Linked DNA regions of Deinococcus aerius. The protein of the gene in region 1 binds, or shares a complex with, the protein of each later gene. Links are inferred from orthologs where the notes say so. Each region holds a gene or a part of one and is shown in the gene's direction. Other genes may lie near its edges. The genes, in order: prfA and prmC.

Region 1 (11,035 bases):
CACGGGGGTCATCCGGCCCACGCCGGGCGAACGCGAGTACACCCTGCTGGCCCGCTTCGACACGGTGACGAGCGCGGCGAACTGGGAACTCTCCCCCGAACGCGCCGAGTGGCTCTCCCGCGTCGAGCCCCTGGTCGACGGTCAGGTCCGCTTCGAGCGGCAGCCCGGCCTGGAGTTCTGATTCACGCCGCCCGCCAGTCCCACCCTGCGCCAGCCCCCGCGCTGGAAGATGGCGCTGCTGACCCTGGCGGCGCTGTACCCGGTCAGCCTGGCCTCGGGGCTCCTCCTGGGTCCCGTCCTGGGGCACTGGCCCCTGCCGCTGCGGGCGCTGGCCCAGGCCGTGCTGATCGTGCCGCTGATGACCTACCTGGTGATGCCCCTGGCGACCCGCCTCGCGGCGACCTGGCTGGGGCGGTAGGGAGGACGGGGGCAGCCTGAGCATCCCGCTGAGGGTTTACGTCCCAGACGGTCGGGGCGCGCTCCGTGCCGAGCAACGTCGGCTGCCCGCGATGATCCTGGCGGGGCTGACCCGACTGCCGCAGCCCTGCCGGAGGTGAGGGGCCGCCCGCCCCCCTCCCTCATTCCTGGCTGGTGATGAACGGCAGGTTCCGGTCGAACTGCGCCCGGTCCAGGCCGTAGCCGTACACGAAGGCGTCGGGGATGGTGAAACCCAGGTACTCGACGGGCACCTCCACCCGGCGGCGACTGGGCTTGCTCAGCAGGGCGGCGACCTTGAGGCTGGCGGGGCCGCGCCCCTGGAGGTAGTGCAGCAGGTAGTTCATGGTGATGCCGGTGTCTACGATGTCCTCCACGAGAATCACGTGGCGGCCACTGATCGGAAATTGCAGGTCCTTGACGAGCTTGACCTCGCCGCTCGTCTGCTTGGCGTCGCCATAGGAACTGGCCTGGAGAAAATCGATGGTGCAGGGAATACCGAGGGCACGCACGAGGTCCGCGTGAAAGAGAAAGGCGCCGTTGAGCACACAGATCAGGTGCGGCTCCCTGCCCGCGTAGTCGGCCCGAATCTTCTGTCCGAGTTCCTGAATGCGGGCCTGAAGCTGTTCCTGCGTGATCTGCACGGGGCCGTTGCCGGGGGCGAGGCTCATATCGGCCCAGGCTAACACGGCCCCCGCCCGCCTATACTCCGGCCCATGAAGGGTGAGGCCGTGACCGACTTCGACCAGGTGCCCGGCGTGCTGGGCCGCATCGTGCGCGAGCGGGCGCGGGACTACGAGGGAGCAAACCCCGACGTGGGCGCCTTACGCCCCCGTCACGGGCGCTTCCGCGCCGCCCTGTCGGGGAGCGGCCTCGCCCTGATCGCCGAGGTCAAGCGCGCCAGCCCGAGTGAGGGCGCCATCGCCCCCCTCGACCCGGCCCAGGCCGCGCGGGCGTACGAAGCGGGCGGCGCGGCGGCGATCAGCGTCCTCACCGAGCCGCGGCACTTCGACGGCACCCCGGAGGCGCTGCACGCGGTCGTCGCGGCAGCGAACCTGCCCGTCCTCCGCAAGGACTTCGTGGTCCACCCGGCGATGCTGCGCGAGGCCGCCGACTGGGGCGCCTCCGCCGCGCTGCTGATGGTGAGCGTGCTCGGTGAGGCGGTCGGCGAGTACCTGGAACTGGCCCATCACCTCGGCCTCGACGCGCTGGTGGAGGTCCACGACGACTCTGAACTCGACCTCGCGCTCGCGGCGGGGGCGGAAATCATCGGGGTGAACAACCGCGACCTCACCACGCTCGGCATCGACCTGGGAGTCAGTCCCCGGCTGATTCGGCGGGCACGGGAGGCGGGCTTTTCGGGCGTTCTCGTCGCCGAGAGCGGTTACCGGACGGCGGCTGACCTCGCCAGCGTGCGGGACCTCGCCGACGCCGTGCTGGTGGGGAGCAGCCTCGCCGGAAGCGGGGACCTGGCCCGGGCCGCCCGCGAGCTGATGGCCTCTTGAGCGTCACCCTCACCTTTCTGGGTACGGCGGACAGCAAGGGCGTGCCGCGCTTCTGGTGCGCCTGTCCGGTCTGCACGGAAGCCCGCGCCGGGGGAGTGAACCGCCGCACCCGCAGCGGCGCCCTCATCCGGGGGAACGGCGAGACGCTGCTCCTCGACTGCGGCTCCGACCTGCACGCCCAGCTCGCCCGATTGCCCGGGCCGCTCGTGCCGGACGCGGTGCTGATCTCGCACGCACACAACGATCACCTGCTGGGCCTGGGTGACCTGCTCGACTACGCGGTCTACGCGAGCGGCGACGTAGCCATGAACGGTGCCCCAGCCGGGCAGGCGGCGCTCGTTCCCATTCCGATCCTCACGCCCGCCGAGGTGCTGCCACAGATCGGAGGCCGCTTCGCCTACGCCTTCCGACGGTCCGCTCCTGTCCAGCCTCTTCCCGAAGAGGGGCTGGAGGTCGCGGGCCTGCGGGTCCGGGCCTTCCAGGTGCCGCACGGGGCGAACGGGCACAGCCACGCCTTCCGCCTCGACCGCCCCGGCTGGCGAGCGGCTTACGTCACGGACGCCATCGACATCCCCGAGGAAGTGGTGCGCGTATGGCTGACGGACCTCGACCTGCTCATCCTCGGCACCTCCTTCGCGGACGAGTCGGCCTCTCCCCGTGAGGGGCGAAGCGTGTACGACGTGCGCGAGGCGCTGGGGTTGCCCTGGGCACGCTCGGCCCGCCGCGTGTACCTCACCCACCTCTCGCACGGGGTGGACGTGCGCGGCCTGACGCTGCCGGAGGGCTGGACCTTCGCGCGGGACGGGCTGGAGATCACACTGTAGCGAACGGCCCGCGTTACACTGCCCGCGATGCTGCCTGGCCTGTACCTGCTCCTGACGCTCGCCTTCGCCGGGGTGCTGCTCCTGCTGCTGTGGCGGCCCGGAGCGGCGCGGGGCATCGTCGTCTGGGGGCTGGCGGCCCTCCTGCCGCTGCTGGCGGCGCTCGCCGGGGCGCTGGCCGGGCAGGCGCGGGCGGCGCGGGTCCTCGCGGGCTACGACGCCCAGCCAGCAGTCGTGACTATCATCAATGGCGATGCGAGCCAGACCCTGACCCTGGACCCCCGTGATGCCGCCTGCGTCGAACGGGCCGTGCGCCTGCACACCCGCAGCGAACTCCTCGCCGGGCGGGAACGCATTCCCCTCGTGGGGGACACGCGCGTGTTCGGCGACTTGCCCCCCCAGCATGTGGTGGAGGCGTTGGGCATTCGCGGCGCCCTGAACTGCCCCAACCTGCGGGCACTGAAGACGGAGGGGTCCTGAGCGGCTTGTGGGCAAGGGGTGGTGGAGCATTTGGGCGCTCTTCTTTGAACAGTGGGAGAAGGGCAGGCGGGCGCCTGCCACCCCCCACCCAGCCTCCCCCGCAAGGGGGGAGGAGTAACACCGCTAAAGCTTTGGCCGCTTTCAAAACCGTCTATGGTGGACGGCCCACTCCCACCCTTGGGCGCGCGCTCGCACGGCCTTCACCACGCCTTGCTCGCGTAGCGAGACGGTGGGCACGCGACTTGGAACACAGCAAGATCAAACCTTGCGCGTTGAGAAGCACGACCACAGGCGAACTGGGCGAGCCCCTTGCCGAGCGCAGCGGAAAGCTCCCCCTGCCCCCTCTGGGGGTAGGGGGCTGGGGGGTGGGGGCAACTCGCTACAAGATGCCCTGCCCCACGAAACAACCTCCCCCAGCACTCAGTGCAGCGGCACATGCCCCGGAAACCCAATCAGCCAGTCCAGCAGATCCCCCACCATCGCCGACGCCGTGACCATGCCCCCCGCGCCACCCCCCGCGAAGATCAGCGCGCCGCATTCCTCCCCCTCGTACACCATCGCGTTGCGGCTGGCCCCCTCGTTGCACAGGGCGTGCGTGACGGGCAGCCGCCGCGGCGAGACGCTCGCGTGCCACCCCTCGCCCTCGCGCCGCAACTCGGCGACCAGCTTGATCCGCTCGCCCGCCGCCCGCGCCTGGGCCACGTCCTCCAGCGTCACGTCCTCAATGCCCCGCACCTCCACCGCCGAGTACGGGAAGTTGCCGTCCGCACAGAAGCGGGCCAGAACGGTGAGCTTGTGCGCGGTATCGAAGCCGCCGACATCCAGGGTGGGCGGGTCCTCCGCATAGCCCAGCGCCTGCGCCTGCGCGAGGGCGTCGGCGTAGGCCTTGCCCCCCTCCATCTGGGTGAGAATGTAGTTGCAGGTGCCGTTCAGAACGGCCTGAAGCCGGGTGAAGGTGCTCGCCCGCAGCACCGTGCTCATCGGCCCGATCACGGGCGTCCCCGCCATCACTGACGCCTCGTAGTACAGACGCCCGGCGAGGGCATGCTCGCGCAGGTCGTCCCAGCATTCGGCGAGCAGCGCCTTGTTCGCGGTGATGACGGGGCGCCCGGAGCGCAGGTACGGCAGCAGCAGGGCGAGGGGATGGTCAATACCTCCCAGCGCCTCGACCAGCACGCTGCTCTCCCCCAGGAAGGCGGGGTCGCTCGTGAGCGGCGTGCCGGGCGGAACGTCGCGCTCGCGGGCAGCGTCGCGGACGAGGACGCCCGTGACCTCGATCCGCACCCCTAAGTTGTCGAAAATGTCCCTGCGCCTCTCCAGCAGCCGCAGCACCTGCTGCCCCACCGTCCCGCAGCCCAGAAGGCCCACCGTCACCGTTCGCATGGGCGTGACTGTAGCGCCGCTCGGGGAGAGGGAACCCCCCCACCCTGTTGCCTGCCTTCCGGTCGTCTAGGGAGGGGGGCGGTAGACTGCCCCCATGTTGCCTGTGTCGAGAATTCTGTTCGTGTCGGGACTGTGCCCACCGGGGGCAAGGCCGGTCGTGCCGGGGCGGGGTCGGGCTTTGCCCGCGGGGACGGTGCCGGTTTGACGGGGGGCCGCCTGGAGGAACTGGCGGCGGAATTCGGCATGGTGGAGCGGGCGCTGGGTGATCCGGCGGCCCTCGCCGACGCCCGCGAGTACGCCCGCCTGACCCGCCGCCACCGCGAACTCACGCCGCTCGTCACGCTCTACCGCGAGCGCGAGGCGCTGACCCGCGACCTCGCGGGAGCCCGCGAACTCCTCGCCGACCCCGACATGCGTGACCTGGCAGCCGGTGAGGTCGAGGCCCTGACCACCCGGCTGGCCGGGATCGAGGCCGAGCTGGAAGTCCTCCTCCTGCCCACCGACCCCGACGACGCCAAGGACGTGATCCTCGAATTGCGTGCCGGGGCGGGCGGGGCGGAGGCGGGGCTCTTCGCCGTGGACCTGCTTAGGATGTACACCCGCTACGCGGAGGGCGCCGGGCTGAAGCTCAACGTCCTCGACGCCTCCGAGAGCGACCTGGGCGGCGCGAGCAAGGTCGTGGCGGAGGTGACGGGGGAATTTGCCTTCCGCGCCTTCAAGTGGGAGCGGGGCGTTCACCGCGTCCAGCGGGTCCCCGCTACCGAGTCGCAGGGCCGCATCCACACGAGCACGGTGACGGTGGCGGTCCTGCCCGAGGCCGAGGCGAACGAGGTCCAGCTCGACCCCTCGGAGGTGCGGATCGACGTGTTCCGCTCGCAGGGGGCGGGGGGGCAGGGGGTGAATACCACCGACTCGGCCGTCCGTGCCGTGTACCGGGCGGGCACCCCGGACGAGATCGTGGTCGTGTGCCAGGACAGCCGCAGCCAGATCAAGAACCGCGAGAAGGCGCTGGTCGTCCTCGCCTCGCGCCTCGCCGAGCGGGAGCGGGCGGCGCGGGAGGAGCGCGAGCGCGAGACGCGGGCCTCTCAGGTCGGCACGGGGGAACGCTCTGAGAAGATTCGCACCTACAACTACCCGCAAAACCGCGTGACCGACCACCGCCTGGAGGGGGACGCCAAGAACTTCGCCCTCGACTCGGTGATGGCGGGCGGCCTCGCCCCGCTCGTGGCGGCCCTGGCCCGCGACGAGCGCGAGCGGCAACTCCTCGCCATGCAGGACGAGGGCGGGGCCGAGGCCCGGGGCGGCAGGCGGGGGACCTATGGGTCGGCGTGACCTCCTGGTGGCGGCGGGTGTGTTGCGCGACCGCTTCGGGCGGGTGCTGCTCGTGGGCAACGACTGGCAGGGCCTGGGGCGGGTGCGCCACACCCTGCCGGGCGGCGTGGTCGAACCCGGCGAAACCCTGCTCGAAGCCCTCTACCGCGAGATCGCGGAGGAGACGGGCCTGAAGCTCACCGGCATCAAGCATATGGCCTACACCGTGCATATCGAGGACGAGCGCCGGGGAGAAAGGGCCATCGCCGTCGCCTTCGAGGCGACCTGGGAGGGCCTCCTGAACCCCTCTGACCCCGACGGCTTCATCGTCGAGGCGCGCTTTTGCACCCCGGAGCAGGCCATCGAGCTGCTCGAATCCCCCCCCATGCGCGAGCCGCTGAGCGACTATCTGCGGACGGGCGAGCCGGGCCGCTTCTACGCCTTCAAGGGCTGGGACGGTCGCGGCGGGCTGCGGGTGCCGCCCTTGAAGACCGAATCCTCGCCCCGCTGAGCGTGAGGACGGCCCGCCCTGACGTAAGATCTGCCAGGGCGGGCCGGGTGTTTTTTGGGGTGATTGATGCTTGGGATAGGAGACTCCTCACCCAACCGTCTCCCCAGGGAAAGGGCTTTAAGGCGGAGCGCGGCAGGACAAGCCTGCTGAGCGAAGGCGAAGGATCTCCAGGCGAGACCCTTCGCGTCGCTCAGGGTGACAACTTTTGAGAGCCTCGCCGTATTGACCCCTCTACCCGGGGGTGAGGGGTCTTCTCCTGACATCCAACGCGCTACAGCGTCTGCACCAGAATTGGCGTTGTCGTGGGTTGGGGGCTGCCCCCGGGCGGCTCGACGCTCACGGCGACAGTCGCGCCGGGCGGCAGGTCGGTCAGCAGGAAGCCCTGGCCCTCGAACACCCCGAGGGAGACGGGCGTGCCCGCCTGGATGCGCCACATCTGGTACACGCGCCCGGCGTCGGCGGGCCGGTTCAGGTGCAGGTAGGCGCGGCCATCGGGCAGGCGCACGAGTTGGCCGAGATCGGCCCCATTCGCCGTGACCGCCTGCGTGGTGGCGCCGGGCGTACGGGCGTACTGCTGCAAGGGGTCGGGGGTGGGCCGCAGCACGAACACCAGGGCGAGCGCGGCGGCCAGACCCAGGGCGGCCAGCGGGAACCAGGGCGTGCGGCGACGCGCCGGGGCGGGCGGCGCGATGGGGGTCACGGCTGGAGCGGCGGGCTCGGCCTCCCGCTCGGCGGCCAGGCGGGCGAGCAGGCGGTCCTCCGCGCCGGGTGGGGGCTCGACCTCGGGGAGGGACTCGACGAGGGCGGTCAGGGCCTCCTGCTCGGCCTGGAGCTGGGCGCGCAGTTCGGGGCTGGCCTCCAGGGCGGCCCTCACGTGGGCCTCCTCCTCCGGGGAAAGGATGCCCAGGGCATAGGCGGTCAGTTGCTCCGGGTCGATGGTCATGCGCGCTCACCTCCTTCCAGGGTGTCCGGTCCCGCCCGCCCCGCCAGGTGACCGCGCATCCTCTCCAGGGCGGCGCGCAGGCGGGATTTCACGGTGCCGATGGGCAGCCCGGTCAGGGCCGCGAGTTCCGAGTGAGAGTAGCCGCGGTAGTAGGCGAGTTCAACCAGTTCGCGCTGCGCCTTGTCCAGCACCTGCACGGCGCGGGTCGCCAGGATGCGGTCGGTGGGGTCGGGGGCCTGCACGGGCGCGTCCCACTCCTCCAGCTCGAGGGCCACGTCGGGGCGGTCGCGCAACTCCTGGAGAAAGCGGTGGTGCGCGATGCTCACGAGCCAGGTCTTGACGCTGGCGCGCGAGGGGTCGAAGCGGGCCGCGTGCCGCCAGGCGTTCATAAAGGCGTCCTGCACGCAGGACTCCACGTCGTCGCGCTGACGCAGCATGCGGTGGCCGAGGGAGTAGAGCAGCCGGGCGTGGCGGCGGTGCAGTTCCCGCAGCGCCTCCTCCTGCCCGGCGGCCATAGCCCGGATAAGCGCCTCGTCGGTCGGCTCCTGAACGGGTGGAAGGTCGGCTGCCATGAGTTGCGGGCAGCCTAACAGGCCGGGAGGGGGGGCGTGTGACCAGGCGCTGGGAACGCCTTCACACGGGGCGGTCATTCAGGCCCGGGGCGACTGCTCGGGAACGGGGACCACCTGAACGGCGGGGGTGACCGCCACGGGCACGTCCTGCGCGGGGGTATCGAGGCCGCGGCGCAGTTCGTCCGTGACGGCGCTCGTGGACTTGCGAAACTCGCGCAGGCCCTGGCCCAGGCTCTTGCCGAGTTCCGGCAGCTTGCGCGGGCCGAACACGATGAGGGCGACGATCAGGATCACGAGCAGTTCCGGGACACCGATGTTGGGCATGGAGGTCCTCCTTGGGGGGCACAACCGGCGGGGCCGGAGGGAAAGAGGCGGGGGCCGGGGCAGGACGCTCAGGACGCCGGGCTTTCCTGGGCTCACCCGGCTGTATCCCGTTCACGCCGAATCGGATTACCACCCGAACGAGGATGAAGGGGGTATGGATGGGGGGAGGGGACAGTACACTGCCCGCCGTGAGTGACGCCCCTCTCCACCTGACCGCCACCCCGGGCCGCCTGGACGCCGTGCTGGCCGAGCTGGTGGGGGCGAGCCGTTCCCAGGTCGCCGGGTGGATCGCGGACGGGCACGTCCAGGTCGGAGGCGTGGTCATCCAGAAGGCCAGCCTGAAGCTGAAAGGGGGCGAGGCGCTGATGGTGCGGGTGCCCCCTCCCCCGGACGCGACCGTCGCGCCCGAAACGGTCCCCCTCGACGTGCTGTACGAGGACGAATTCCTCATCGCCGTGAACAAGCCGCCCGGCATGGTTACCCACCCGGCCCCCGGGGTCACCTCCGGCACACTGGTCAATGCCCTGCTGGGCCGCATGACCCTGCCCGAGCAACCCGGCGCCACGGGTCCCGACGGCTACCGTCCCGGCATCGTCCACCGCCTGGACAAGGACACCAGCGGCGTGATCGTGGTCGCCAAGACGGTCGAGGCCCACGCCCGCCTCGCCGCCGCCTTCAAGGACCGCGACACCCGCAAGCTCTACCTTGCCATCGCCGCCGGGACGTGGAAGGCGGAGGGGCCGGTGAACGTGAACGCCCCGGTCGGTCGCCACCCCACTGCCCGGCAAAGGATGACCGTTGGAGGGGTGGGCGCCCGGGAGGCGCAGACCCGCTTCACGCCGCTGTCAGCACATCCCGATGGGCACGGGCGCACGCTGGCCCTCGTGCGCGCACAGCCCCGAACGGGAAGAACGCACCAGATTCGCGTCCACCTCGCGCACCTGGGCAGCCCGATTCTCGGTGACCCCGTCTATGGTCGGGAGAGCCAGGCTACCCCGCGCCACGCGCTGCACGCGCAGTTCCTCACCCTCCCCCATCCCGTGACGGGCGAGGCGCTGCACCTGCACGCGCCCGCCCCAGAGGACATGCTGAACGCCTGGGTGGCGCTGGGGGGGACAGTTCCGGGGGACTTGGAAGTGCTGCCCGCGTAAAAGTACAAGGGGGTCCAAGGTCTACAGCGCGTGGAGGAGTCCCTTCGCTCCGCTCAGGGTGACAGTTTCCGAGTGTGCTTCGCACGGGTGAAGTTCCTCCGCCGTCCTTTCGCAACACGCCCTGGAGGCCACACCCTCTTCCCCGTCCTGGAGCGCGAGAATTCTCTCCACGACCCCCACTCCCCCCTTGCAATTTCCAGGCGTACCGTGTACACTTTCTCTTCGTGCGCCGTTCGGGATACCACCGGGCGGCTGGAGAGGGCCCCATCAGGACGAGCTTTCAGGGTTGAAGGCGTTTGTAGTTCGCGGGGGTACTTTCCCGAAAGGATTACAGATGAACTTTGATCAACTGATCGCGCCCGAACTCGCGGCGCGTCTCGCCGAACGCGGCATCGTGGAAGCCACCCCCATCCAGGTCGAGAGCCTGCCCCAGACCCTCGCCGGGAAGGACCTGATCGGCCGTGCCCGCACCGGCACCGGCAAGACGCTGGCCTACGCGCTGCCCATCATTCAGAATCTCGAGCCCAGCCGCGAGCGGGGCCGCCTGCCGCGCGCCATCATCCTGGCCCCGACCCGCGAACTCGCCAAGCAGGTCGCGGAGGAATTCTCCAAGAGCGGCCAGCATCTCGCCACCGTCACCGTGTACGGCGGCGCGAGCTACGGCCCGCAGGAGGGCGCGCTGCGCCGCGGCGTGGACGTGGTCGTGGGCACCCCCGGCCGTATCATCGACCACCTGGAGCGCGGGAACCTGGACCTGAGCAACATCCAGTACACCGTCCTCGACGAGGCGGACGAGATGCTGAGCGTGGGCTTCGCCGACGCCATCGAGACCATTCTCCAGCGGACGCCCGAGACGCGGCAGACGATGCTCTTCAGCGCCACGCTGAACGACGACATCCGCCGCATCGCCCGCAAGTACCTGCGGCAGCCCGTCACCGTGGACATGGTGGGCGAGGGCAAGAGCCAGGCCGCCCAGAGCGTCGAACACCTCAAGGTGAAGGTGGGCCGCACCCGCACCCGCGTGCTGGCCGACCTGCTCACCGTCTACAACCCCGAAAAGGCTATCGTCTTCACCCGCACCAAGCGCGAGGCGGACGAGCTGGCGAACGAGCTGATCCACCGCGGGCTGGAAGCCGAGGCGCTGCACGGCGACCTCGCGCAGAGCCAGCGTGAGCGGGCGCTGGGGGCCTTCCGTGCCGGGCGCGTGGGCGTCCTGGTCGCCACCGACGTGGCGGCGCGCGGGCTGGACATCCCCGAGGTCGACCTGGTGGTGCAGTACCACCTGCCGCAGGACCACGACAGCTACATCCACCGCTCGGGCCGCACGGGCCGCGCCGGACGTACCGGCACCGCCATCGTGATGTACGGCGACCGCGACAACCGCGAGCTGCGGAACCTGGAGTACCGCACCGGCGTGCAGTTCCGGGAGCGGCCCCTGCCCACCCCCAAGGAGGTGCAGGCCGCGAGCGCCAAGGCGAGCGCCGACCTCGTCCGCCGGGTGGATGCCAGCGTCGCCACGACCTTCCAGGCCGAGGCCGAGCGGCTCTTCAGCGAGCTGGGGCTGGAGGCGCTGGCCCGGGCGCTGGCCAAGATCAGCGG
Region 2 (11,186 bases), on another replicon or contig:
TGAACGCTACCCACCCCGCCCGCCTCGAACGTTTCGAGGTGGGGGGCCGGACGGTCCTGATCGACGGCGCGCACAACCCCCACGCGGCCCGCGCCCTGGCCGCCAGCGTTCCCCACGCCGATGTGCTGCTGTTCGGCAACCTCGCCCGCAAGGATACCGGGGCCACCCTCGCCCCCCTGCTGGCGATCGCGCCCGCGCGCGTCTTTACCGCGCCCGGCAGCCACGCCACCCCACCGGAACTCCTCGCGCGGCAGTACGGGGGGCTCGCCCATCCCGACCCCCGGGAGGCCTTCGCGCGCGCCCTCGCCCTAACCCCACCGGGGGGCACCCTGCTCGTCACCGGGAGCCTCTACCTGGCCGGGGTGATTCGGGGTCTGCCCGGCCTAACTTGACAGGACCCGCGGGCGTTCCTATACTGCTCTCCGCTCTGGGTCGTTAGCTCAATTGGCAGAGCAGCTGACTCTTAATCAGCGGGTTGTAGGTTCGATTCCTACACGACCCACCAGAGAAAAGCCCCGCCCGGTGCGGGGTTTTACATTTGCCGCCGTCAAGCGGACTTCTACTCAGCGTGTAAGGATGACGGCACCGTAAGTAGGGATACGAAGGAGCCTCGGCTGGAGCCGCACAGCCACGCATTGAAAGCAAGCGGGGCCACCTTCACGGATGGCCCCGCTTTGCTCTAATATGCCGCTCAGATGACCCCGAAATCCGCGTTCCCTCCCCTCATGACCGGTACGGTCACCTCGCGGGGCTTCTGCGCCACCGGGCGCTCGGTCTTGATGGGCTGGGGCGCCGGGGCGGGCGTGACCTTCATGACCACGCGCATGTCAGGCCGCCTTCCCGAGGGCGGGGGCCATCACGCCGAACTCCTTGGAGCCACCCAGGCGCATCACGCCGAACTCCTTCGAGCCACCCAGGCGCATCACGCCGAACTCCTTCGAGCCACCCAGGCTGTAGGGGGTGTGTGATACTTTTGTAAGGGTTACGGTGATAGCCTGAACTTTCATGACTCCAATTTACCGAGGCAGGCATGAGGAGACAGATGGGCGCGCTGGATGCAATAAAATCAGCGTTTGAAGCAGGCAATTACCGATCTGTCATCACAAACGCGCCTCTGATCGAAGAGACCACACCCGAGTTGTGGCGAATGGTTGGCTTATCCTATCTTAGACTGCGCGAGTTCGAACTGGCTGAGACGCCCTTAACCAGAGCCAGTGTCTTGGGTGACTTGGAGGCGATGGTTGAACTCGGGAATTTACTGCGCCTGATGGGGCGATTCGAGGAGGCTGTTGAACAGTTCTCCCAGATCGAGCCATTGCTAAAAGGAGAGCTGGCACTCCGCAATCAACGGTGGTGGGGCACCACTGAATTCCAAATGGGTAATGTTGACTTAGGCCTGGCACGCTGCGAAAAAGCGTGGCATGGCTACATAGCTTTTGGAGACGAAGAATTGACTGGCCGTGTTACCCAGACATTGGGACAAATGTATTCCATTATTGGGAATGATCGCCGCGCATTACAATTATACAAAGAGGCTTTAAAGGTTTTAGGGGTAGACCCAATTCCCTATCCTAGAGTATCCGCATTGCAGAGCATAGCAAGTTTGTGCCTCGATTTTCGCGATTTCAATTCAGCGGAGAAATACATCAGTGAAGCGCGAGAAATCCTCACAAAACCTCAGTTTAGTTCAGATCAATGGTTGATTATTATTCTTACGGTAGAGGCGGAACTTCACCGACTTCGTGGTGATCAGGCGCGGCTCCTTCCCACTCTCCTGGAACTTCTCGACTTAGTGCAGCAGAGCGGCGACCATGAAAACCGTGTATGGACCGCCTCCCGCCTCGCTGAGTTTTACAGCGAACAGGGGCAACACGCGAAGGCGCTGGAGGCGCTACATGGCGCCGTGCCGTTGGGCCAGGAGTTGCCTCCTCCCCTGCTGATCACACGAGGCGTGGTGCTGCGTCGGCGGGGGCAAATTGAACTCGCTCTGGCTGATTTCAATGCCGGGTTACCGGGTATTCGAGCCATGCAGGACTCGCACCTCCTCACCCGCACTCTCCTTCACTACGCGGATGCCCTGCGGCGGGCGGGCAAGGCGCGGGCATCGGTGGAGAGCTTGCGCGAGGCGCTGGAGCGACTTCTCCAGGAGCGCGACAAGGCGCGGTACCGCCCGGACATCGAGGAGCTGGCCGAGCTGACGCACAGCGCGATGCTGGAGCCGGAGGTCGCCCCCTTCATGGAGGCGGTGCTGGAGAAACTGGCGGCCATGACGGGCGGGGCGCTGCTGGACGAGGAACGCCTGACCCACGTGCAGGTGCAGACCCTGGGGCGCGTGCAGGTGACGCGCGACGGGCGGGCGGTGCCGCTGACGCTGCATGGGAGCGCGCTCCTGCTGGTTTACCTCAGCCGGAACCCCGGGCGGACCCGGCAGGAAATTCAGCTCGACCTGTATCCCGACAAGGAACCGGTGGCCGGGTCCAACTACATCCGCAGCGCCATCCGCGAACTCCGGGAGGGGCTGGGGAGGGACGTGGTGGTGCATTCGGGGCCGCACAACCAGCCGCGCTACGTGCTGGGGCCGGGGGTTAGCCTCACGCTGGATGTGGAGGAACTGGAGTACGCGCTGGAGCGCGGGGACGTGGCGCGGGTGCTGGCGCTGTACCGCGGCCCCTTCATGGCGCCGGTCACGGACAGCGAGTGGGCGGATAGTCTGCGCGAGGAGTTGCAGGCCTCGGTCACGACCGCGCTGCGCGAGCAGATGCGCTCGGCGCGGGCGGCAGGGGACCTGCGGCGGGCCCTGCTCCTCGCCAACCAGTACCTGCGGGTGGACCCCTACGACCCCGAGGTGCTGGCCGAGCGGGTGGAGATCGCCCGGGCCGTGGCCCCCGCCCAGGAGGTCGCGCGGTACGTGGTGGAGTTGCAGCGCATGGAGGCCTGAACCCAGTTTCGCGGGGTAGCCTGCGCGCATGGCGGACGAGCGGACGGAAGAGGCGCATCCCAACTGGGCCAGGCTGGTCCCGGACGAGGCTCAGCCCTGGGACACCCTCGCGTCCCGGGTGCTGGTGGACGGCTTCCGGGTGGTGCTGGAGGACCGGGCGCGGACGGCGGCGGGGGTGGAGGTCGTGTACCAGTACCGACCACGCGGACCCCGGGCCGTCTTCGTGCTGCCGGTCACCGCGCGGGGGGAGGCCGTCCTCATCCGGCAGTACCGCTACCCTCTGCGCGCCACCATCTGGGAGGTCGTGGCGGGCGGCGTGGAGCGTGGCGAGGACCTGCCTGCGGCGGCGGCACGCGAACTCGCCGAGGAGGTGGGGGGAGCGGCGGCAGAGTGGGTGCCCCTCCCCGGCTTCTACCCCCAGCCGAGCATCAGCGGGGTGGTGTTCTACCCCTTGCTGGCGCTGGGGGTGACGCTGGGCGAGACCGCGCACGAGGAAACGGAGGTCATCGAGCGCGTCGCCCTGCCTCTGGCCGAGGCGTACCGGATGCTCGACGCGGGCGAGATTCAGGACGGCCCGAGCAGCCTGACCCTCTGGCACGCCCGGCGGCACCTGCTGGAGCGCGGCCTGCTGTGACCGGGTCCGACCTGCCCGCCCCCTTCACCACCCTCGCCTCGCCGCACCGCCTGAACGCCGTGATCGAGAACAGCGAGTTCCTGGCGTTTGCGCAGCGGGCGGACACGCCGGAGGAGGCCCTGTCCCAACTTGCGGCCCTGAGGGAGCGTTACCCGGACGCCACCCACCACTGCTGGGCGTACCACATCGGCCCCCTGTACCGCTTCCATGACGACGGGGAACCGGGGGGGACGGCGGGGGCGCCCATCCTGCGGGCCATTGAGGGGCAGGGGGTGGATCACGTGATGGTCGTGGTCGTGCGCTCCTACGGCGGCGTGAAGTTGGGCACCGGGGGCTTGGTGCGGGCGTACGGCGGCACGGCGGCGGAATGCCTGCGGACGGCCCCGCGTGAGACCGTTCGCCCCCGCCGGACCCTCACCGTCCAGGTGCCCTTCGAACATCTGAGCGCCCTGTACCACCTGCTGGGCACGTTCGACACGGTGCGCGGCGAGGAGGGATACACGGCCTCGGGCGTCACGTTGGACGTTGGGGTCCACCCGGAGGACGCGGGCGCCTTTGCGGCGGCGCTGCGGGATGCGACTCGGGGGGCGGCGGGGGTGGAAGGGCCGGACGCCTGAAGCAGGGCGGGCCCTCTATCCTCCCCCCATGACTTCCCCCCTCCCCTACCGCATCGGCTATGGAGAAGATGCCCACCGCTTGACGGCGGGACGGCCCCTCATGCTGGGGGGCGTGCCCATTCCCCACGCCGAGCGCGGCGCGGTCGCCCACAGTGACGGGGATGCCGTGCTGCACGCCGTGGCGGACGCGCTGCTCTCGGGCCTGGCGCTGGGGGACATCGGGCAGTATTACCCGGATACGGCGCCCGAGAATGCGGGGCTGGACTCGCGGGTGATCCTGGGGCGCTGTCTGGAGCTGGTGCGGGAGGGGGGCTACGCGCCTGCCAACGTCGCCCTCGTCGTCACGCTTGACCGCCCGAAATTGGGGCCGCTGCGCGCCGACATCGCCCGCAGCCTCGCTGACCTCCTCGGGCTGCCCGAAACCGAGGTCGGCGTGAGCTTCAAGACCTCGGAGGGCCTGGCGCCCGACCACGTGCAGGTGCGGGTGACGGTGCTGCTCGCGCGGGTGGAAGGGTGAGTCCCCTGCTCCGCGTCGTGCTGTTCGAGCCCGAGAAGGCGGGCAACGTGGGAAACGTCGCGCGCACCTGCGCCGTGCTGGGGGCCGAGCTGCACCTGATCCGGCCCTTCGGCTTCCACCTGCACGACCGCGAGTTCCGCCGGGCCGTGATGGACTACCTGGAGGGAGTGACCCTCCACGAACACGCGAGCTGGACGGCGTTCCAGGCGTCGCTGGAGCCGGGTGCGCGGGTGTGGGCCTTTTCCACCCACGCGACCACCCTCTACACCCGGGCGGGATTTCAGCGGGGCGATTACCTCTGCTTCGGGTCGGAGTCGCGCGGATTGCCGGTGTGGCTGCGCGAGGGACTGCCCGCCCTGAGGCTTCCGCAGCCCGGCGGGGGCCGCAGCCTGAACCTGGCGGTGGCGGTGGGGGCAGCGGCCTTCGAGGCGGGGCGGCAGATCGAGGGCTGGTAGAGGGGGGTCAGCCGCTCCGCGAACCCCGCTGCGCCAGACGGGCCAGCCACACCAAGCATCGCCCCGACGGGCAGCGTCACGAGCATCAGCCAGCCCAGGACGAACAGCCCGGCGAGCAGGCAGCCCACGTCCCGCCCGGCGACGACGCAGGGATGGGCGCCGCTCTCGTCCAGGCGGCAGCCGTGGGCATTCGCCACGGCCGAGGCCACCAGCACGCCGAGCAGCGGTCCGAACGTGAACAGCACCCACAGCACGGCGGCGAGGAGAACCCAGCGGCGGCGCATACCCTAGCGTACAAGAGGCCCCACCACCATCAGGACCAGCGGTTCAGGCCCCTACGCCACTTCTCCTATTTCGATAGTCCTCGAATTGATTTAACTTTGATTCGAAAGGAGTCGAAATGTCACAGCCTGATGTAGAAGTGCCCCGAACGAGGATGAATGCCGAGTACCACCGCATCCTCCAGGGGTTGCTGAACAACGCCGAGCGGGACCTGCGGCTGGCCCGTGCGGAGAGAGACCAGGCGGCCACCGCGAAAGCCCAGGCCCGGCTGGACACACTTAGGGCGGCGCTGGAAATCTACGCCTCCAGCCACCTCATCGCGTACGGCGAACGGCCCTGGCCCCGGGAGGCGCGGGCATGAGCGCCGACCTGAACGCCCGCGCCGCCGTCTTCCGCGCGCTGTCGCATCCGGCGCGGCTGACGCTGCTGCGGCTGACCTGGACTGAACCCCTGTCCGGCGAGACCCTGGCGCGGCTGATGAACCTCGCGCCCGCCACGGTCAGTCACCACCTCGCGCAACTGGCGGAGGCGGGGTTGACGACCGTGCGCTCCGACGGACACCACCGCCTCGTCATGGCGAACCACGCGGCCCTGGGTGTGACGCTCGACACCCTGATTCGGGGGGAGGCCGCTCCTCCCGCCGCCGAGGACCCCTACCGCGCCCGGGTGCTGCGCGCCTTCCTGAGGGACGGGCGGCTGACCCGCATTCCCGCCCAGCGCAAGAAACGCGACGTGATCCTGCATGAACTCGCCGCCCTCTTCGAGCCGGGCCGCACGTACACGGAGCGCGAGGTGAGTGACAAGTTGGCCGAGTACCACCCCGACTTCTTCACCCTGCGGTGCGAACTCGTGGGGCTGGGCCTGCTGGCCCGAGAGAACGGGGTGTACTGGCGGGTGGTCGGGAGCGACGCCCCCTCTTCCCCGCCCGGGGCCGTAGAGTGACGCCCATGACCTCCACCCCAGCCTCCCAGGAGAAGCTCGCCCGCTACGCCGAACTGCTCGTCCGCACGGGCGTCAACCTGCCGAAGGGGGGCAAGGTCCTTGTCCGCGCCCCCGTGGACGCCGCGCCCCTGGTACGCCTGGTGGTCCGCGCCGCGTACCGGGCGGGGGCCGACGACGTGCGCGTGAACTACGGCGACCCCCACCTGGCCCTCGCCCTGTTCGAGGACGGCACAGACGCTGCCGTGGACTACCTGCCCGCCTGGCTCGCCGCCGAGCAGGAGGCGATGGTGGGGGACGGCTACGCCTTCATCTCCATCGTGGGCGAGGACCCCTCGCTGCTCGCCGGGGTGGACCAGGGCCGGGTCGCGCGGAGAAGCAAGGCCCTCGCCGCCGCCACCCGCGACGTGAGCCGCGCGATCAGCGGGATGGAGGTCAACTGGACCGTCGCCGCCATGAGCACCCCCGCCTGGGCGCGCCGCGTCTACCCCGAACTGCCCGAGGAGGAAGCGGTCGCCCGGCTGTGGGACGACATCTTCGCGGTGACCCGCGCCGATCAACCCGACCCGGTCGGGGCCTGGGCCGCACACCTGGACCGCCTGGAGCGCCTGACCACCTTTCTGACCGGGCGGCAGTACAAGGCCCTCCACTTCAGGAGCGGGCTGGGCACCGACCTCACCGTGGGGCTGGCGGAGGATCACATCTGGCAGGGCGGCGCGGAGACGGCGAAAAATGGCGTCCGCGCGGTGCCCAACCTCCCCACCGACGAGGTGTTCACCGCGCCCCACCGCGAGCGGGTGGACGGGGTGGCGGTCGCCTCCAAGCCGCTGAGCGTGCGCGGCCAGCTTGTCGAGGGCATCCGCGTGCGCTTCGAGGGCGGGCGCGCCGTCGAGGTCAGCGCCGAGAGGGGCGAGGAGACGCTGCGGCAACTGATCGAGACGGACGAGGGGGCGGCCCGGCTGGGCGAGGTCGCGCTCGTGCCCGCCTCGGCGCCCGTCGCGCAGCGGGGGACGCTCTTCCTGAATACCCTCTTCGACGAGAACGCCGCCTCGCACATCGCCCTGGGCCGCTGCTACCCCACGAACGTGCGGGGCGGCGAGGACCCCGAGGCCCTGCTCGCGGCGGGCGGCAACGACTCGCTGATCCACGTGGATTGGATGATCGGCACGCCCGATACAGATGTGGACGGCGTGCGGGCGGACGGCGCACGGGAGCCCTTGATGCGCGGGGGCGAATGGGTGGTGGAGGAGTCTTCAGACGCGGAAGTCCAGCCTTCGCCCCTAACCGCTGAATGCTGACCGCCCATTACAATGCCCCCCATGACCTCTTCTGACGCCTACCAGCCCGCAGGCTTCCAGCCGACGCCCGAACTCTCCCGCGAGCGCCAGACGCGCTTCGCCAAGGCCCCCGACCTCGGCGAGGGCATCGAGCCGGGCAAGGCTTACCGCGCCGTGCTGGAGACGAGCAAGGGCCGCATGGTGATCGACCTGTTCGCGGACGAGGCGCCCGTCACGGTGAACTCCTTCGCCTACCTGATCCGCCACCACTACTACGACGGGATCAAGTTCCACCGCGTGATCGAGGGGTTCATGGCGCAGGGCGGCGACCCTACCGGCACGGGCTCGGGCGGTCCTGGCTACAAGTTCGACGATGAAGTGGCAGGCAATCCCCACCGCCACGACGGCAAGGGCGTGCTGAGCATGGCGAACGCCGGTATCCAGATGGGGCGGGGCACGAACGGCTCGCAGTTCTTCATCACCTTCACGGCCACGCCCCACCTCGACGGGAAGCACACCGTCTTTGGCCGCGTGGTGGAGGGGCTGGATGTGCTCGACCGCCTCACCCGCATTCAGCCGGGGATGCCCGGCACGCCCGACGTGATCGAGCGGGCGTACCTGGTGGAAAAGAACGCGGGGGGCTGAAGGTCGAAGGCGAAAGGCAGGGAGCCGGAGTTCCGGCCTCCTGCCTTCAGCCTTTCTGTGGGAACCCCGTGAGAGGGTCGCGCTAGACTGAACCCCATGGACAACCGCACGAACCTCGACGACTACCTCGCGGGGCTGGGGATCAGTGGCGCCGACGAGAGCGCGCCGCTTCCCCCAGCGCCGGAGGTCGCCGCCCCGGCCTCTCCCGCGCTGGAGGCCGCGCACGAGGACCCCCGGGCGGTGCTGGAACGCTTCCTGAAGGGCCTGACGAGCCGCATCGACCCCGGCCTTACCGTCACCGTCCGCGAGGGCGAGGACGCCCTGGAGGCCGAGATCGCCGGGGAGAACGCCGCCCGGCTGGCGGGCCGCGACGGGCGCACGCTGGGCGCCATCGAGGTGATCGCGTACACGGTGCTCGCCAAGCAGGCGGGCCGCTCCGACCTGCGGGTGCGGGTGGACGTGGGCGGCTTTCGCAGGCGGCAGGCCGACACCCTCTCCCGCCTCGCCGAGCGGCTGGCCGTGCAGGTCGCCAAGAGCGGCGAGCCCCACGAACTCCAGCCCATGCCCGCCGCCGACCGCCGGGTGATCCACATCGCCCTCAAGGAACACCCCGACGTGATGACCGAATCGGTGGGCGAGGGAAGCGCGCGGCGGCTCATCATCAAGCCCCGGCACGGGTAGGGGGACGGGCGGGCACCCTCCCATGCCCCCCGAACCCGGGTTCCTCACCGTCCGCGCGTGGCTGCGCGAGGCCGCGCGCCTGCTGCGGGAGGCGGGCGTGCCCTCTCCCGAGGCGGACGCGCGGGCGCTCGTCACGCACGGGCTGGGCCTGGGCGGGGCGGCGCTGCTCACCCGGGGGGGGGAGGTCGTCCCGGAGGCCGACGCGGCGAGGCTGCTGAACTTGATTCACCGCCGGGCCGCCCGCGAACCCCTCCAGCACCTGCTGGGGGAGGTGGAGTGGGGTGGGGTGCGGCTGCGGACGGATGCCCGCGCCCTCATCCCCCGACCCGAGACGGAATGGTTGCTCCACCTGGCGCTCGAAACACTCCGGGCCGCCGTGTCCCCGCGCGTGCTCGACGTGGGCACGGGCACGGGGGCGCTCGCCCTGGGGGTAAAGGCCGCCCGCCCCGACGCCACGGTGACCGCCACCGACCTCAGCCCCGACGCCCTGGACCTGGCGCGGGAGAACGCGGCCCTCAACCGGCTGGAGGTCACGTTTCTGGGGGGCAGCCTCCTCGCGGGTCTCCCCGGCCCCTTCGACCTGATCGTGAGCAACCCGCCCTACCTGCCCGCCGCCGACCGGGAGGGAGCCGACCCGGAGGTGCGCTTCGACCCCGACCTCGCCCTGTACGCGGGGCCGGATGGACTGGACGTGGCGCGGCCTTTGGCGGCGGAGGCGAGCAGCGCCCTCGCCCCGCATGGTGTGCTGCTGCTGGAACTCGACCCGCGCAACGCCGCCCCGTTTGCCGCCGAACTGCGCGCCCGGGGCTGGCACGCCGAGGTCCTCCCCGATCTCGCCGGGCGGGCGCGGTTCGTGCGGGCTGGGCGTGCGGGGGCGCGGGCCCCAGTCTGAACGGGCTCACACCCCCGCCCTTCAGGGGATGTTAGGGTGGAGTACGGCAGCCCCGGCTGCGTCCCTTTCCTTTTTCCTTTCTCCCCCCTTCCACCCGCGTCCCGCGAGACGCCCCGTGCCCGCACGGTAAGCCCGCCCGAGAGGCGGCGATGGAGGCCCCCGCATGTTCAGCCCCGCGCACCCCACGAGCGTCTTCCCGCACCTTTCCGGGGGACGCTCGCCCTACTGGTCCAGCCCCCTGGGAGTCCCCGATGAAGCTTGAGCAACGGTACGAAGGCAAGGCCAAGAGGGTTTACGCCACCGAGAACCCCCGCGAGTACGTGGTCGAGTACAAGGACGACGCCACCGCCTTTAACGGGGTGAAACGCGCCCAGATTCGGGGCAAGGGCGAGATCAACAACGCGATCACGGCGCACCTCTTCCCGCTGCTGGAAGGGGCCGGGGTTCCCACCCACTTCATCGAGCGGCTGAGCGAGCGCGAGCAGCGGGTGCGGGCGGTGGAGATCATCCCCGTCGAGGTCATCGTGCGGAACGTGGCGGCGGGCAGCTTCAGCAAGCGGCTGGGCGTGGAGGAAGGGACGGAACTGCGCCGCCCCGTCGTCGAATACTGCTACAAGAGTGACGCGCTGGGCGACCCCCTCATCAACACGGATACCGCCGTTGCGCTGGGCTGGGCGAGCGAGGAGGACCTGACCCGCATCCGCGAACTCGCCTTGAGGGTCCGCGACTTCCTGACCCCGTACTTCGCGGCGCGGGGCATCCGCCTGATCGACTTCAAGCTGGAGTTTGGCAAGACGCAGGGCGGCAGGGTCGTCCTCGCCGACGAGATCAGCCCCGACACCTGCCGCTTCTGGGACGCCGAGACGAACGAGAAGCTCGACAAGGACCGCTTCCGCCGCGACCTGGGCGGGGTGGAGGACGCTTACGCCGAGATGCTGCGGCGCGTGACGCAACCTACTTGATGGGAGACGTTCCCGAGGAGATACGGGCAGAGGTGAAAGCCCTCATCTCTCTTTTAGTGCGTGGAGACATAGCGAGCATGCACCGTCACGGACTGTTTGGAAAATCAGATCTGGAGGTAATTCGAGAAGTACTTGAGTCTTACCCCGGTGAGATGACCATGCCTCCAGACTCCGCGTTTTTGGACTTCGACATGTATGGAGACGTGAAAACCGGAACCTTTATGGCGGACTTTCCACTGTGGTTCGACGGAGCCGAGAGTGACTTCTATGCCCTGATCGCACAGGAAGAGAAATCAATGAAACGGCGCTTGTATGTCTACGACCTCAGAGTTCCCTAACAGCCCACA

The links.
Region 2: the proteins of prfA (region 1) and prmC are in contact, whole or in part, in a crystal structure (PDB 2B3T), measured with the Escherichia coli proteins. The link is inferred for Deinococcus aerius from one-to-one orthologs.

The regions. Positions count from the first base shown.
Region 1 is NZ_BFAG01000001.1:261,452-272,486, reverse strand. The notes cover bases 4,074-6,890. They hold prfA (peptide chain release factor 1), read left to right. Parts: upstream 4,074-4,825; coding sequence 4,826-5,956; downstream 5,957-6,890. Other genes in these bases: DAERI_RS01235 (anti-sigma factor), read right to left, coding at 6,718-6,890; DAERI_RS01240 (NUDIX hydrolase), read left to right, coding at 5,943-6,446; DAERI_RS01250 (homoserine dehydrogenase), read right to left, coding at 4,074-4,624. Also shown: DAERI_RS23225 (antibiotic biosynthesis monooxygenase), read left to right, coding at 1-181; DAERI_RS23220 (hypothetical protein), read left to right, coding at 206-418; hpt (hypoxanthine phosphoribosyltransferase), read right to left, coding at 579-1,106; indole-3-glycerol phosphate synthase TrpC, read left to right, coding at 1,152-1,940; DAERI_RS01260 (MBL fold metallo-hydrolase), read left to right, coding at 1,937-2,764; DAERI_RS01255 (hypothetical protein), read left to right, coding at 2,792-3,241; more of DAERI_RS01250, read right to left, coding at 3,662-4,073; more of DAERI_RS01235, read right to left, coding at 6,891-7,389; DAERI_RS01230 (RNA polymerase sigma factor), read right to left, coding at 7,386-7,961; DAERI_RS01225 (twin-arginine translocase TatA/TatE family subunit), read right to left, coding at 8,040-8,285; DAERI_RS01220 (RluA family pseudouridine synthase), read left to right, coding at 8,444-9,436; DAERI_RS01215 (DEAD/DEAH box RNA helicase), read left to right, coding at 9,771-11,035. UniProt on the Escherichia coli protein: Peptide chain release factor 1 directs the termination of translation in response to the peptide chain termination codons UAG and UAA.
Region 2 is NZ_BFAG01000013.1:19,969-31,154, forward strand. What follows is about bases 7,975-10,942. They hold prmC (peptide chain release factor N(5)-glutamine methyltransferase), read left to right. Parts: upstream 7,975-9,007; coding sequence 9,008-9,877; downstream 9,878-10,942. Other genes in these bases: DAERI_RS16490 (peptidylprolyl isomerase), read left to right, coding at 7,975-8,304; DAERI_RS16495 (Jag family protein), read left to right, coding at 8,401-8,985; purC (phosphoribosylaminoimidazolesuccinocarboxamide synthase), read left to right, coding at 10,129-10,839; DAERI_RS22090 (DUF7668 domain-containing protein), read left to right, coding at 10,839-10,942. In the rest of the region: DAERI_RS16435 (bifunctional folylpolyglutamate synthase/dihydrofolate synthase), read left to right, coding at 1-392; DAERI_RS23155 (hypothetical protein), read right to left, coding at 692-826; DAERI_RS22085 (hypothetical protein), read right to left, coding at 828-1,007; DAERI_RS16445 (AfsR/SARP family transcriptional regulator), read left to right, coding at 2,027-2,938; DAERI_RS16450 (NUDIX domain-containing protein), read left to right, coding at 2,967-3,572; DAERI_RS16455 (IMPACT family protein), read left to right, coding at 3,569-4,189; ispF (2-C-methyl-D-erythritol 2,4-cyclodiphosphate synthase), read left to right, coding at 4,218-4,706; DAERI_RS16465 (tRNA (cytidine(34)-2'-O)-methyltransferase), read left to right, coding at 4,703-5,161; DAERI_RS16475 (hypothetical protein), read left to right, coding at 5,562-5,804; DAERI_RS16480 (DUF2087 domain-containing protein), read left to right, coding at 5,801-6,385; DAERI_RS16485 (aminopeptidase), read left to right, coding at 6,391-7,680; more of DAERI_RS16490, read left to right, coding at 7,702-7,974; more of DAERI_RS22090, read left to right, coding at 10,943-11,177. UniProt on the Escherichia coli protein: Methylates the class 1 translation termination release factors RF1/PrfA and RF2/PrfB on the glutamine residue of the universally conserved GGQ motif, i.e. on 'Gln-235' in RF1 and on 'Gln-252' in RF2.